2 regions of the Streptomyces sp. KL116D genome follow, and region 2 is predicted to be linked to the other one. Evidence: riboswitches for the same ligand, from Rfam matches in the RefSeq annotation. Region 2 holds a riboswitch; the other holds the start of a gene.
The links. Region 2 has a riboswitch for cobalamin ahead of RBJ77_RS47130 (HoxN/HupN/NixA family nickel/cobalt transporter). Riboswitches for the same ligand answer to the same signal wherever they lie in the genome.
Positions count from the first base shown of each region.

Region 1: linked by a shared signal. The riboswitch ahead of RBJ77_RS15940 (ABC transporter substrate-binding protein) and the one ahead of RBJ77_RS47130 (HoxN/HupN/NixA family nickel/cobalt transporter) in region 2 are both predicted to bind cobalamin.

Region 1 covers NZ_JASERH010000040.1:11,096-18,297, reverse strand. The annotation lists gene RBJ77_RS15960 (L-threonylcarbamoyladenylate synthase) at 1-435, shown strand, start outside; gene RBJ77_RS15955 (hypothetical protein) at 489-1,076, shown strand; gene RBJ77_RS15950 (ABC transporter ATP-binding protein) at 1,073-1,870, opposite strand; gene RBJ77_RS15945 (FecCD family ABC transporter permease) at 1,867-2,883, opposite strand; gene RBJ77_RS15940 (ABC transporter substrate-binding protein) at 2,880-3,953, opposite strand; cobalamin riboswitch at 3,991-4,192, opposite strand; gene RBJ77_RS15935 (hypothetical protein) at 4,240-6,384, opposite strand; gene RBJ77_RS15930 (arginine deiminase) at 6,405-7,202, opposite strand, start outside.
Region 2 covers NZ_JASERH010000127.1:10,537-17,738, forward strand. The annotation lists gene RBJ77_RS47100 (VOC family protein) at 1-673, opposite strand, end outside; gene RBJ77_RS47105 (helix-turn-helix domain-containing protein) at 984-1,850, shown strand; gene RBJ77_RS47110 (class I SAM-dependent methyltransferase) at 1,854-2,567, opposite strand; gene rho (transcription termination factor Rho) at 2,902-4,032, shown strand; gene RBJ77_RS47120 (GNAT family N-acetyltransferase) at 4,064-4,555, shown strand; gene RBJ77_RS47125 (inorganic diphosphatase) at 4,630-5,136, shown strand; cobalamin riboswitch at 5,209-5,425, shown strand; gene RBJ77_RS47130 (HoxN/HupN/NixA family nickel/cobalt transporter) at 5,456-6,571, shown strand; gene RBJ77_RS47135 (CaiB/BaiF CoA transferase family protein) at 6,670-7,202, shown strand, end outside.

The sequences.
Region 1 (7,202 bases), on a different contig from region 2:
CACCACTTCACGCTGGTGTGCCAGGACTTCGCGCAGCTCGGCAAGTTCGTGCACATCGACAACGACGTGTTCCGCGCCATCAAGGCGGCCACGCCCGGCAGCTACACGTTCATCCTGCCCGCGACCCGGGAGGTGCCGCGGCAGCTCCAGCACCCGAAGAAGAAGACCGTCGGCGTGCGCATCCCGGACCACGTCGTCACCCAGGCGCTCCTCGCCGAACTCGGCGAGCCGCTGCTGTCCAGCACCCTGCTGCTGCCCGGCGAGGACGAACCGCTCACCCAGGGCTGGGAGATCAAGGAGCGCCTCGACCACGCCGTCGACGCCGTCCTCGACTCCGGGGACTGCGGCACCGTGCCCACCACCGTCGTCGACTTCTCCGGCGGAGAGGCCGAGATCGTACGGCGCGGCGCGGGGGACCCCGACCGGTTCGAGTGACATGAGCGCCGCGCCTCCCCGGGCGGCGCGGCCGGCGCCCCCAGGATGCGCCCATGCACTCCCTCCCCTCCCGCTCCATTCCGCTTCCCCTGCCCCGGCGGCTGTCGCGCCGCGTTCTCCTTCCGCTGGTCGCGGCCGCAGGCCTGCTCGCCGGGGCGGCCGCCCCGGCGCTCGCGGACGAGCCGTGCGGCTCCGTCGTCGTCGCGCCGCTCGAGTCGACCGGCCCCACCGCCGAGCCCTGCACGAGCAAGGACGCCGTGGTCTGCCGGATCCGCGAGATGAACTGGCCCGAGAAGGTCGTCGCCCGGGACATCCGGCAGGACTACCACGGGCTCCTGGAGGACATGCGGCGCACGCAGGCCGAGATGCGGGACGCCGGCGCCTCCGACGAGGACGTCGCCCGCCGCATGGTCGACATGCGCAACGACGCCAAGGAGATCACCCGCGCCGGGATGAGCCCGGAGGAGGTCGCCGTCCTGGAGGCCCGCAACACCGCCAAGTACGGCAACCCGCTCGGCCCGACCGCCGACCAGCTGTACGCCAAGTACGGATCGTGGCAGCAGGTCATCGACGCGTCGACCCGCACCAGCGCCGCCGTCGACCACGAACTGGGCCTGGAGTACCGGCCCTGCCCCGTCTAGGAGCCGGCCGCGGGGTCCCCGGGGCCGGCGACGACGCCGAGGAAGCGGATGTGCGGGGGCTCGCCGGGGCCCGGACGGACGACCCGGGCCCGTACCCCGTACACCTGCGCGATGAGGCCCTCCGTGAGGACGTCGGCCGGTTCGCCCGCGGCGACGACCCGGCCGCCGTCGAGGACGACGACGCCGTCGCAGTAGGCGGCGGCCAGGTTCAGGTCGTGCAGGGCCACGACGCTGGTGAGGTCGAGGCCGCGGATCAGGTCGAGGAGCTCCAGCTGGTGCTGGATGTCCAGGTGGTTCGTCGGCTCGTCGAGCAGCAGCTCGCGCGGCTCCTGCGCCAGGGCGCGGGCGATCTGCACGCGCTGGCGCTCCCCGCCCGACAGGGTGTGCCACAGCCGGTGGCCCCGGTCGGCCAGGCCGCTGCGGTCCAGGGCGGCGCGGACCGCTGCCTCGTCGGCCGCCGACGCGGGCGCCCACGCGCGACGGTGCGGTACGCGTCCCAGGCGCACGACGTCGGCGACGGTCAACTCGACCTGGGTATCCGCCTGTTGCTGCACCATGGCGATCCGCCGGGCCGCCGTCCTGCGCGGCACCGACGACAGCGGGTCGCCGTCCAGGGTGACCACACCGCTCGACGGCGCGAGCACCCCGGCGAGGAGCCGCAGCAGGGTGGACTTGCCCGAGCCGTTCGGGCCGAGCAGCCCCGTCACGGAGCCGGGCCGCGGGGTGAGGTCCACGCCGTCCAGGACGAGCGGACCGCCCGGCGTCCAGGACAGCGCCTTGCCCTCCAGGCTCATCGGACGCTCCTGCCGCGGTAGAGGACCAGCACGAACGCGGGCACCCCGATCAGTGACGTCACCACTCCCACCGGCACCTCCTGCGGTTCGAGGACCGTACGCGCCAACGTGTCCACCCACACCAGGAACACCGCCCCGGCCACCGCGGTGACCGGCAGCAGCCGGGTGTGTCCGGGGCCGACGAGGGCGCGCGCCGCGTGCGGCAGGACCAGGCCCACGAAGCCGATCGCGCCCGCCGCGCTGACCAGCGCCGCGGTCAGCAGCGCGGTCACGCACAGCAGGACGAGCCGGGTCCTGGCGACGTGCACGCCGAGCGCGGCCGCCGCCTCGGGACCGAACGCGAACGCGTCCAGGGTCCTGCCGTACCCGAGGCACACGGCGAGCGCGACGACCAGCACGGACAGGCACAGCCACACCTCGGTCCAGCCGACCCCGCCGAGCGAGCCGAGCAGCCAGAACAGCACGCCGCGCGTGGTCTCCGCATCCGCCGCGGTCAGCACGACGAACGAGGTCAGCGAGGAGAACAGCTGCATCGCGGCGACCCCGCAGAGCACCACCCGGTCCGTGGTGCCGCCCAGCGTGTGGCTGAGCAGCAGCACCATCGCGAACGAGACGAGCGCGCCGAGGAACGCGCCGCCGGACACCGAGAGCGCCCCGCCGCCGAGCCCCAGCACCACGACGAGCACGGCCCCGGTCGACGCCCCCGACGACACGCCCAGCACGAACGGGTCCGCGAGCGGATTGCGCAGCAGCGCCTGGAGCACCGTGCCGCACACCGCGAGGCCCGCCCCGCACACCGCGGCCAGCAGCGTGCGCGGCAGCCGCAGGTTCCAGACGATGCCGTCCCGGATCGGCGACAGGTCCGAGACGCCCCAGCCGGCGTGGGCGGCCACCGTCGACCAGACGTCACCGACCCGGATCTGCGCCGGGCCCACGGTGATCGCGACGGCGACCGACGCGCACAGCGCGAGCAGGCCGGCCGCCCAGGAGAGGCCGGGGCGCAGCGCGGTCACCCGGCCTGCTTCCCGGCGCCGACGAGGCCGAACTCGCGCAGGGCGGCGGCCACTTGCTCGATGCCGTCGACGGTACGGATGGTCGGGTTCATCGCCTGCCCGCTGAGCAGCACGTACCGCTTCTTGCGGACGGCCGTCATGTTCTTGGTGACCGGGTCGGACTCCAGGAACTCGATCTTCTGCGCGGCGGACTCCGCCGACTGCGAGCGGCGCGTCAGATCGCCGATGACGAGCACGTCCGGGTCGCGGTCCGCGACGGTCTCCCAGTTGACCTGCGGCCACTCCTCGCGCGTGTCGTCGAAGACGTTCCGCGCGCCGAGCTCCTTCGTGACGATGCCCGGCGCGCCGCAACAGCCCGCCATGTAGGGCGAGTCGGAGTTCGCGAACCAGTGCAGCAGGGTCACGTCCTCGGCGTCGATGCCCGACGTCGCCTCGCTGACCCGGGCCTTGAGCCGGCCGATGAGCTTCTCGCCGCGCTCCTCGACGTCGAAGACGCGCGCCAGGTCGCGGATCTCGCCGTAGACCGTGTCGAGGCTGAGCGCGGTCGTGCGCTTCCCGTCGCCGTCGCCGCTGTTGTCCTTGCCCACGCAGTCGGTGGGGGAGAGGTAGGTGGGGACGCCGAGCTTCTCGAACTCCTCCCGGGGCGCCACCCCGCCCTTGCCGAGCGTGTACGTGAACGAGGCGGCGGCGAAGTCCGGTTCGGTGTCCAGGACCTTCTCGAAGGACGGATAGCGGTCGGCCAGCCGGGGCACCTTCGCGTTCGCCTTCGCCAGGTTCTTCAGGACCGGATCGGTCCAGGTCGCGGTGCCCACCATCCGGTCGGCGAGACCGAGCGAGAGCATGATCTCGGCGGAGCCCTGGTCGAGGGCGACGGCGCGGCGCGGGGTGCGCTCGACCCGGACCTTCGTGCCGCAGTTGTCCAGGGTGACGGCCGCCCGCGCTCCGTCGTCGGTGGTGGCGGTTGTGGAGCCGCCGCATCCGGTGAGCAGCAGCGCACCCGCCAACAGCGGTGCGGCACGGCGGACTTGACGTGCGAACGGCACGGGAGTTCCTCTGCGTCCAGGGCTCATACGCGGAGCCGGCCTACGGTCCGCCCCCGGCCGCTGATCGGTTCCGGAGGCCGCCAGCAGGTCTTCGGACTCGGGATCGTCCGGACGGAGCGCCTTCCCAGGCCGGTCTCCCGGCCCAGTGGCAGTTGCCCCGCCCGTCACCCTCACCGCTGCGCGTCAGTTCCGGACTTCCACCGGATTCCCTGACCCGTGTACGTACAAGTACGCACAAAGGTACGACTGGCGTTCGGAAGCTATCACAGGAGGTGCACGGCCCGGCCGGCCGGGGCGAACGGGGCGGCCGGCGTCAGCGTTCCGCGTTGAGCGCCGCCACGGCGCCCTGCGCGTCGCCGATCGTGGTGTAGTCGACGGCGACGAAGGTGACCGGGCGGCCGCGTTCCCGCTCGCAGCGGTGCGCCCGGTCGAGCAGGAAGCGGCGCGCGTTGACCGTGCCCGCGTCGAGGCGGCTGCCGCCGTCGATGGTGATGAAGTGGTTGAGCAGGAAGAGCCGGCGGTCGTCGCCGCCGCGGTACGGGGCGCAGGTCATCGCGTCGGGGGAGCGGAAGGCGAACGGGGTCTCCATGCCGTAGCGGTAGAAGTTGCGGTACCAGTCCGCGGGCCCGTCGGCCTGTTCGGCGAAGACGACGAGGCGCCGGCCGCTGTCCGTCATCTCGCCGAGCGTCGGCCACGGCTTCGCGGGGTCCGGGTCGGGCGTGTGGATCAGATCGGTCAACCCGGCCTCGGTGAAGGCCTGTTCCGTGTCCTGTCCGCTGATCGCGTCCTGGATGATCAGCGTGACGACCTCCGTCGGATGCTCCCGCATCCAGTCGCCGATCTCCCGCAGCGTCGGCACCAGCGCGATCGCCCCTGCCCTGCACACCGAGTGGCACAGCCACAGCCCGTCGCGCGGCGGATTGAACCGGTTGACCGCGTCGGCGATGAACTCCCGCTGCGCGGACGTGAAGTCGGAGTCGGCGAGCCGCGCGGTGATCTCGTCGGGCCGCTCCCACCGGTAGGTGTCGATCTGCAGGGCCCGCACCCCGTCGTCCAGCTGCGCGGTGATCCCGGGGTCCTGGAGCGGCCCGATGAACCGGTCGACCGTCGTCGACATCGCGTTGTGCGACGTCAGGTACGCCACCTCGTCGTACGGGCGGTCGCAGAGCGCCGCGCTGCCCTGGCACACGCGTGGCGCCGCGGGGCTGGTCACGAGCGGCACGGCGACCATGCCCGCCACGGCGACGGCGGCGGCCCCCGCGCCGACCCCGACGATCCGCCGCGAAGGCAGGGCCCGCGGCCGCCGTACCCACAGATACCGGCCGACCCCGGTCAGCACGACTCCCGCGACCACCGGGACGGCCGCCGCGAGCAGCGCGGTGCCGGTGATGTGGCCGACGGCGCCGTGCTGCACGTCGTCGACGAGCCGGGCCAGGCTCGTCGGCCACTGGGCGGGCGGGTCGACGACGCGCCCGCCGGTGACGACCCGGATCACGGCCACGGCGACGGCGGCGAGCACCCCGCCCACGAGGAGCGGCTGTCCCAGCCGCGTCAGCCGCCGGTCGGGCCGCGAGGGGCCGAGGAACCACAGGGCCGTGAGCGAGACCAGGAGCAGGACGGCCGCCAGCGACTCCACCAGGCCGACCCCGACGGCCGTGTAGGGCCGCAGGCGGTGCAGCGCGGCGAGCTCGTTGCCGGACGCCGCCAGGGTCTCGGTGAGATCCCAGGTGCCGCCGCCCACGACGTCCTGGAGCTGCCGCGCCGCGTCCCGGGTGCGGTCCGAGACGACGGCGGGTGCCACGGCCGCGAGCACCGTGGCGATGTCCCCGTCGGCCAGCGCCGTCTCGATCTCGGGCCGCAGCGCCGCACGCTCCTCGGCGGGCAGGACGCGCAGCACCGCGTCGGCAGCCCACTCGGCCTGCTCCGGGGTCAGCGGCAGCGACGGCAGACCGTCCGGGACCCGCCCCTTTGACACCTCTTGCAGCGCCGTCGACAGATCGGCGGTGAACCGGTCGAAGTCGGGCTCGGCGCGGTCCTGGAGCCCGGCCACGAGATCACCGAAGTAGGTGTGGGCCAGGTCGTTGAGGTTGGCGAGGACCGGGCGTACGTCGACGGCCAGGACGAGCGAGGCGCGGTCGCCGTTGAGGTAGCCGACGACCGCCTGGATCTGCTGCCGGGTGAGCGCGCGGACGGTGTCCGGCGGCAGCACCAGCTTGATGTTCGAGGTGACCTTGGCCTCGGGCACGGACAGTCGGGCGAGGAGGTCACGGGTGACCGGGGCGGCCTCGGGGTCGACCAGGACCTCGTTGTAGAGCCGGTCGTACGCGTCCTGCTCGTCGAGGACCGACTCGTGGAAGGCGGGGGAGAGCACGGTGGCGCGGACCGTGGCCGTCGTGACGACGGTCAGCGTCGAGAGCGCGGCCACCACGAAGGCCACCACCCACCACAGCCGGCGCACCCCGCACCGCCCGGCGCCGGTCAGAAGTCGACCGGGTCGCGGACGATGGGGCAGGTCATGCAGTGACCGCCGCCGCGCCCGCGGCCCAGCTCGGCGCCGACGATGGTGATGACCTCGACCCCGGCCTTGCGCAGCAGCGTGTTGGTCTGGGTGTTGCGGTCGTAGGTGAAGACGACGCCCGGCTCCAGGGCCACGGCGTTGTTGCCGCTGTCCCACTGCTGGCGCTCGGACGCGTAGACGTCACCGCCGGTCTCGATGACCTGCAACCGCGGCAGCCCGAGGGACTTGGCCACCACGTCGACGAACGCCGCCGAGCCCTCGTCGACGATGTCCAGGCCGGGTGCCCTGTCGCTGGGGCGCAGCGAGAACGTGTGCACCGAATCCATGATCCTCGGGTAGAGCGTGACGATGTCCCGGTCGGCGAAGGTGAACACCGTGTCGAGGTGCATCGCGGAGCGCAGCTTGGGCATCCCGGCGACGATGACGTGCTCGGCCGCGCCCTTCTCGAACAGGGCGGCCGCGACCTGTGTGACGGCCTGCCGCGAGGTCCGCTCGCTCATACCCATGAGGACGACACCGTTCCCGACGGGCATGATGTCGCCGCCCTCGAACGTGGCCTGACCCCAGTCGCGTTCGGGATCGCCCCACCACACGGTCGACCCGACGAAGTCCGGGTGGAACCGGTAGACCGCTTTCATCAGCAGCGTCTCGTCGTGGCGCGCGGGCCAGTACAGCGGATTGAGGGTGAGCCCCCCGTACAGCCAGCAGGTGGTGTCCCGTGTGTAGAGGGTGTTCGGGAGCGGGGGCATCAAGTACTC
Region 2 (7,202 bases):
GCTTCCCGCCGAGGCGTTGGACGGTGGCGACCGCCGCGTCGCAGTCCTCGACGACGAAGTACACGTTCACGTACGACGGCACGTGCTCGGGGAACTCGTCCGTCATCTGCATCCGGCCCAGGTACGGCTGGCCGCCGAGCTGCCATACGGTGAAGTCGACATGCTCGTCCGCCATCTTCTTGACGTCGTACGGGAAGACCGACGTGAAGAACGCGTCGGTCTTCGCGGCGTCACGCGTATTGACCTCGGCCCAGCAGAACGCGCCGGGCTCGTTGACCTTCTCGAAGCCGGCGTGGGAGCCGGGCTGCCAGACGCTGAACCAGGTGCCGCCGGGCTCCTGCGCGGTGACCATCGTGCCGAAGTCGCCGACCTGCATCGGCTCCATGGCGAGGGTGCCGCCCGCGCTCTTGATCTTCTCCGCGGTGGCCGCGGCGTCCGCCGTGGCAAGGTACAGGTTCCAGGCGGCCGGCACGGCTTCCATGCCGGGCATCTGCGGCGACAGCGCGGCGACGTGCTTGCCGTCGGCGGTCTTCGCCTGCGTGTAGTTGCCGAACTCCTCGGCGCCCGAGTCGTAGTCCCAGCCGAACAGCTCGGCGTAGAAGGACTTCGCCGCCTCCAGGTCGGGGAACATGGCGTCGGCCCAGACGGGCGCGCCTTCGGGTTGAGCGGGCATGACGCGACACCCTTCCTTCGGGATCGCCGGACACGACGGGGCCCGGCGGGTACGCGTCCACGCTAGGCGCGCCGGACGGAGTGCGCGATCCGTGCGGAAAGGTACGTCTCCCCCACCTGCTCCGCGAGGCGGGCGAGCGGCTCGCCGGGTCGATCGCGGCCGACCGCTTCCGACCGCTTCCGACCGCGGCACGTCCGCACCGGCCGCACCCTGCGTCCCGCACCCGACATGATCGGGCACAGGATGTCGGGTCCGGCAGGATGCCTCCTGCCTAACGTGGTGACCGCACCACAGGAAGGAGGGACCGGACGTGCTGGAGCGCCTCAACCAGGCCCTGGAGTACATCGAGGGCCGCCTCGACGAGGACGTCGACGTGGCCGACCTGGCCCGGATCGCGGCGACCTCCGAGTACCACCTGCGCCGGATGTTCTCCGCGCTCGCGGGCATGCCGCTGTCCGAGTACCTGCGCCGCCGCCGGCTGACCGTCGCGGGCGCCGAGGTGCTCGCCGGGCGGGACTCGCTGCTGGAGATCGCGGTGCGGTACGGCTACGGGTCGGGCGAGGCGTTCGCCCGGGCCTTCCGCGCCGTGCACGGGGTCGGGCCCGGCGAGGCCCGGCGCACCGGCGCGGCGCTCGTCTCCCAGCCCCGGCTCTCCTTCCGCCTCACCGTCGAGGGGAGCAGCAGCATGCGCTACCGCGTGGTGGACCGGCCGGATCTCACCGTCGTCGGATTCAAGGCCCGGGTCCCGCTGGTCCACGCGGGACCGAACCGGGCGATCATCGACTTCGTGCGCGGTCTCGACCGGCAGGCCGTGGAAGGCCTGGCGAAGGCGTCGGACCAGGAGCCGCACGGCATCGTCGCGGTCTGCGACGATCTGGACCCGAGCCGCGCCGAGGGCACCGAGCTCGACTACTGGCACGGCGTGCTCACGTCCGCGCCCCCGCCCGCGGGCACCGAGGTCCTGCCCGTCGCGGCCGGCACCTGGGCCGTGTTCACGGTGTCAGGTCCCGCACCGCAGGCCATCCAGGAGCTGTGGCGGGACGTCTTCACGCAGTGGTTCCCTTCGAACCCCTACCGCAGCCGCCCCGGCCCCGAGATCCTGCGCACCCGGCTGTCCGCGGACGGCACCGAGGCGGACGCCGAGCTGTGGCTCCCGGTGGAACGGGAAGGTGTCTGACGGCTACGCCCGGCGCGTCGCCACCACGAGCCGGCAGCGCGGACTGCCGTCGGGGCGCTCGCCGAGCTCGGGCAGCGCCCGCAGCGTCACGTCGAAGCCGGCGCGCGTCAGCTCCCGGCGCACGTCGCCGAACCGGAACGCCCGGTAGTACATGACGAACGGCGGGCGCCACAGCGCGTTGCGCACCCGCATCACCGTGTCGAAGCCGAGCATCGCCCAGTAGCCCCTCGATCCCGGCCGCGCGGGCGCGGGCATCGGGAAGGCGAACTGCCCGCCGGGGCGCAGGACCCGGTGCACCTGCGCGAAGAGCGCCGGATGCTGCTGGGGCAGGAAGTGGCCGAACGCGCCGAAGCTGACCACCAGATCGAAGACGGGCCCGAAGGGGAGGGCGAGGGCGTCACCGCGCACGTACGAGGCGGTCGGCTCGCCCCGCCCGGCGACCTCCAGCATCCCCGCGCTGAAGTCGACCCCCACGGCCCGCTCCGTACCGACTTCGCGCAGCACCCCGAGCCCGGCCCCGGTCCCGCAGCACAGGTCGAGCCCGGTCTCGTACGGGCCGAGCTCGCGCAGCACGCGGGTGACCGGGGCGAGGACGGCGTCGGGGGTGCGGAACGGGGTGTGGTCGAACTTCGGGGCGAGCAGGTCGTAGCCGCGCTCGACGGACGACAGCGCCTGGACGGCCAGCTCGCGGAGGGTGGGGCCCTGGGGTGTGAACATGGCGGATCAGCATAGTGACGGCGGTCGGCCGAAATCCGGTCTTGCCGCGCACCGGGGGTGTGGTGGTACTCTCGCTGTGGCACGTGTGTACGCCCCTTCTGAGGCGCCGGTGCCGATCCACCTCTCTCAGCGCAGGACCTCCCGCCGCTCTCCGGCCGGTGTCACCGCGCGCATCGTTCCTGGTCAGCAGGTTTCGACGGGCTCTTGCCCGGCTTGCCCCCAGGCCCTCTCCCGGCCACCGAGCGTGACACATCCGCTCCCTCCAGTCGCCGGATTCCCCACCCCTTCCCTGCCCGCGTACGACACGACGTCCGCGAAAGGACCGTGACCGACCATGACCACCACCTTCGAACCCCCCACCACCACAGCACCCCCCAAGGCGCCCGTCCGCGCCGCCGGCATCCTGGACACCGGCGCCAACGGGAACGGATTCCTGCGGACGGGAGACCTGCTCCCCACTCCGGACGACGTCCAGGTCCCCGCCCGGCTCATCCGCCAACTCGGCCTGCGCAAGGGCGACTTCGTCACCGGAGTGTGCGGGCGGCCGCACACGCTCACCGAGGCCGAACCCGTCGGCGGCGCCCGCACCCGGCCGCACTTCGCCGACCTCACCCCTCTCCACCCCGCCGAACGGCTGCGCCTGGAGAGCCCGGTGAGCGGGCTCACGGGCCGCGTCGTCGACCTGTTCGCGCCCGTCGGCAAGGGGCAGCGCGGCCTGATCGTCGCGCCCCCGAAGACCGGCAAGACGGTGCTGCTGCAGCAGCTCGCGGCGGCGGTCGCCGTCAACCACCCCGAGGCCCACCTCATGGTGGTGCTCCTCGACGAGCGGCCCGAGGAGGTCACCGACATGCGGCGCTCCGTGCGCGGCGAGGTGCTCGCCTCGACGTTCGACCGCCCGGCCAAGACCCATGTCGCGCTCGCCGAACTCGCCGTGGAGCGCGCCAAGCGCCTCGTCGAGCAGGGCCGCGACGTGGTGATCCTGCTCGACTCGATCACCCGGCTGTGCCGCGCCCACAACAACGCCTCCGCCAAGGGCGGCCGCACGCTGTCCGGCGGCGTCGACGCGGCGGCGCTGCACGGCCCGAAGCGACTGTTCGGCGCGGCGCGCAACACCGAGGAGGCGGGGTCGCTGACCATCCTGGCGACGGCCCTCGTCGACACCGGGTCGCGCGCCGACGACTACTTCTTCGAGGAGCTCAAGAGCACCGGCAACATGGAGCTCCGCCTCGACCGCACCCTTGCCAATCACCGCGTCTTCCCGGCCGTCGACATCACGCCGTCGGGCACGCGCCGCGAGGAACTCCTGCTGCCCGCCGCCGAGTCGGCCGCGGTCCGCGGCCTGCGCCGCGCCCTGCAGAGCCGCGACGGCCAGTCCTCGTACGAGGCGCTGCTCGACAAGCTGCGGCACTCCCCGGACAACGCCGCGTTCCTGCGACAGGTGCATTCGACGGTCCCCACGGGGTGACCACACCCCCGGGATGCGTAATACTCGTCCTATGACTTCGAGCATTACACGTCCGGGGCGGGGCCCGGCCGTGGCGATCCGTCCGGCCACCGCGCGCGACGCCAAGCGCCTCACCCGGCTCGTCCGCGGCTCCCGCGCCTACGAAGGCCCGTACGCGGCGATGGTCGAGGGGTACCGGGTGGGCCCGGACTACATCGAGACGCACCGCGTGTTCGTGGCGGTGGACACGGCCGACGACCGGGTCCTCGGTTTCTACGCGCTGGTCCTCGCGCCGGCCGAGCTGGACCTGATGTTCGTCGCGGACGCGGCGCAGGGGCTCGGCATCGGCCGGCTGCTCGTCGCGCACATGCGGACCGAGGCGCAGGCGGCCGGTCTCGACCGGGTCCGTGTCGTCTCGCACCCGCCCGCCGAGGGCTTCTACCGCAGCATGGGCGCGCGGCGCACGGGCACCGCGCCCGCGCGCCCGCCGGCCGTCGCCTGGGACCGGCCCGAACTCGAATTCGTCATTCCCCCCGCCGCCTGAGGGGTTCCGCCCTCGCCGCGCACGGCGCACACTCGGGTCCAACGAGCGGGCAGCAATGGGGCAAGGAGGCCACATTGGGCGGCAGTGACGCGCGCGACGAGGCGTTCGACGTGATCGTGGAGATCCCGCAGGGCTCCCGCAACAAGTACGAGATGGACCACGAGTTGGGCCGGATCCGGCTCGACCGGATGCTGTTCACGTCGACCCAGTACCCCGCCGACTACGGCTACGTCGACGGCACGCTCGGCGGCGACGGCGACCCGCTGGACGCGCTCGTGCTGACCGGCGACGCCACGTTCCCCGGCTGCACCATCGAGTGCCGGGCGATCGGCATGTTCGTGATGAGCGACGAGAAGGGCCCGGACGAGAAGATCCTCTGCGTCCCCGCGCACGACCCGCGGCACGCGTCGGTCCGGGACATCGAGGACATCCCCGAGTTCGACCGGCTGGAGATCACCCACTTCTTCGAGGTCTACAAGGACCTGGAGCCCGGCAAGTCGGTGGACGGCTCCCACTGGGAGGGCCGGGACATGGCGTACGAGGAGATCAGGCGGGCCCGGAGCAGGTCCGGCGGCCGGTGACGCCCGGCTCGCCCCCGATGTGATCTTGCCTACCCGTACGGGGTCCGGCTGCGCGGGCGGCGCCCGGGCCGCCTAGGGTGGGCGGGCCGTGGTGTTCGGGAAGACCGGTGACAGCCCCTCAGGGGGCCGAGTCCGGAGCGGCCCTCGCCACTGTGATCGGGTTCCGGACCCCCAGGTCCGGAGCGCACCGCTCCACCCGTGCCACTGGCTGCCGCCCGGCAGCTGGGAAGGCAGGAGCGGCGGCGCACGCCCGTAAGCCAGGAGACCGGCCACGGCATCTCACGAAGTGATCCACGAGGTGCTGGAGCGTGACCGCCGTATGACCCTGTCCGCGAACTCCCCCGCGCGGCCCACCGGGCCGAACCCCGACTTCCGCTGGCGCCGTGAGGACACCGTGCGCACCGCGGGCCTCATGGCCGTGATCCTGGCCCTGCACGTCGTCGCCTTCGGCGTGCTCTTCCTGCTCGTCGTCCCCGGCCACTACGAGGTCGACGACAAGGCGTTCGGCATCGGCCTGGGCGTCACCGCGTACACCCTCGGCATGCGGCACGCCTTCGACGCCGACCACATCGCCGCCATCGACAACACCACCCGCAAGCTGATGGCGGACGGCAAGCGTCCCGTCTCGGTCGGCTTCTGGTTCGCGCTCGGCCACTCCAGCGTGGTCGTCGCGATGGCGGCGCTCGTCGCCGGCGGCGCGGCCCTGGCCGGCACGCTCATGGACGACGACTCGCGCGCCCACCAGGCGCTGGGCGTCGTCGGGACGACGGTCTCCGGGACGTTCCTCTACCTCATCGCCGCGCTCAACCTCGTCGCCCTGGCCGGCATCCTGAAGGTGTTCAGGTCGATGCGCGCGGGATCCTACGACGAGACGGAGCTCGAACAGCACCTGGATTCCCGGGGGTTCATGAACCGCGTGCTCGGCCGCTTCACCCGGTCCATCACCCGGCCCGGGCAGATGTACCCGCTCGGCTTCCTCTTCGGCCTCGGCTTCGACACCGCGACCGAGGTGACGCTGATGGTGATGGCGGGCAGCGGCGCGGCGGCGGGTCTGCCCTGGTACGCGATCCTGTGCCTGCCGCTGCTGTTCGCCGCGGGCATGAGCCTGTTCGACACCCTCGACGGCACCTTCATGAACTTCGCCTACCAGTGGGCGTTCGCCAACCCGGTGCGCAAGGTGTTCTACAACCTCACCATCACGGGCCTGTCGATCGCGGTCGCGTTCTTCATCGGCACCATCGAACTCGTCGGCGTGCTGCACGAGAAGCTCGACCTGACGGACGCGGTGACCGGCTGGATCGCCGCACTCGATCTCGACAACGTCGGCTACGTCATCGTCGGCCTGTTCGTCGTCGTGTGGGCGGCGGCGATCGCCTACTGGCGCCTGGCCAAGGTCGAACAACGCTGGTCGGCGCGGCTGGCCGACGGCGCCTAGCGCCACGGGGGCGCCGGTGGCCGAGGGCGGCCGCGCCACGCCGGTCACCGTCGCATACGGTGCACGACGACACGCCGTACGAGCACGGAGGATGCCCCATGGCCGCCGCCCACCTGCCCCTCGCGGGCATCACCGTCGTCAGTCTCGAACAGGCGGTGGCGGCGCCGTTCGCCACCCGGCAGCTGGCCGATCTGGGCGCGCGGGTGATCAAGGTGGAGCGGCCCGGCGAGGGCGACTTCGCGCGCCGCTACGACGAGACGGTGCACGGGCAGTCCAGTCACTTCGTGTGGCTGAACCGCTCGAAGGACTCGGTGACGCTCGACGTGAAGACGCCCGGCGGCCGTGAGGTCCTGGAGCGGCTGCTGGCCGGCGCCGACGTCTTCGTGCAGAACCTCGCGCCGGGCGCGGCGTCCCGACTCGGCCTGTCCGCGGGCGAGTTGGCCGAGCGCCACCCGTCCCTCGTGGTCTGCGACATCTCCGGCTACGGCGCGGACGGGCCGTGGTCCGACCGCAAGGCCTACGACCTGCTCGTGCAGTGCGAGACGGGCGTCGTGTCGGTGACGGGCACGCCCGAGGCACCCGCGAAGGTGGGCATCGCGATCGCCGACATCGCGGCCGGCATGTACGCGTT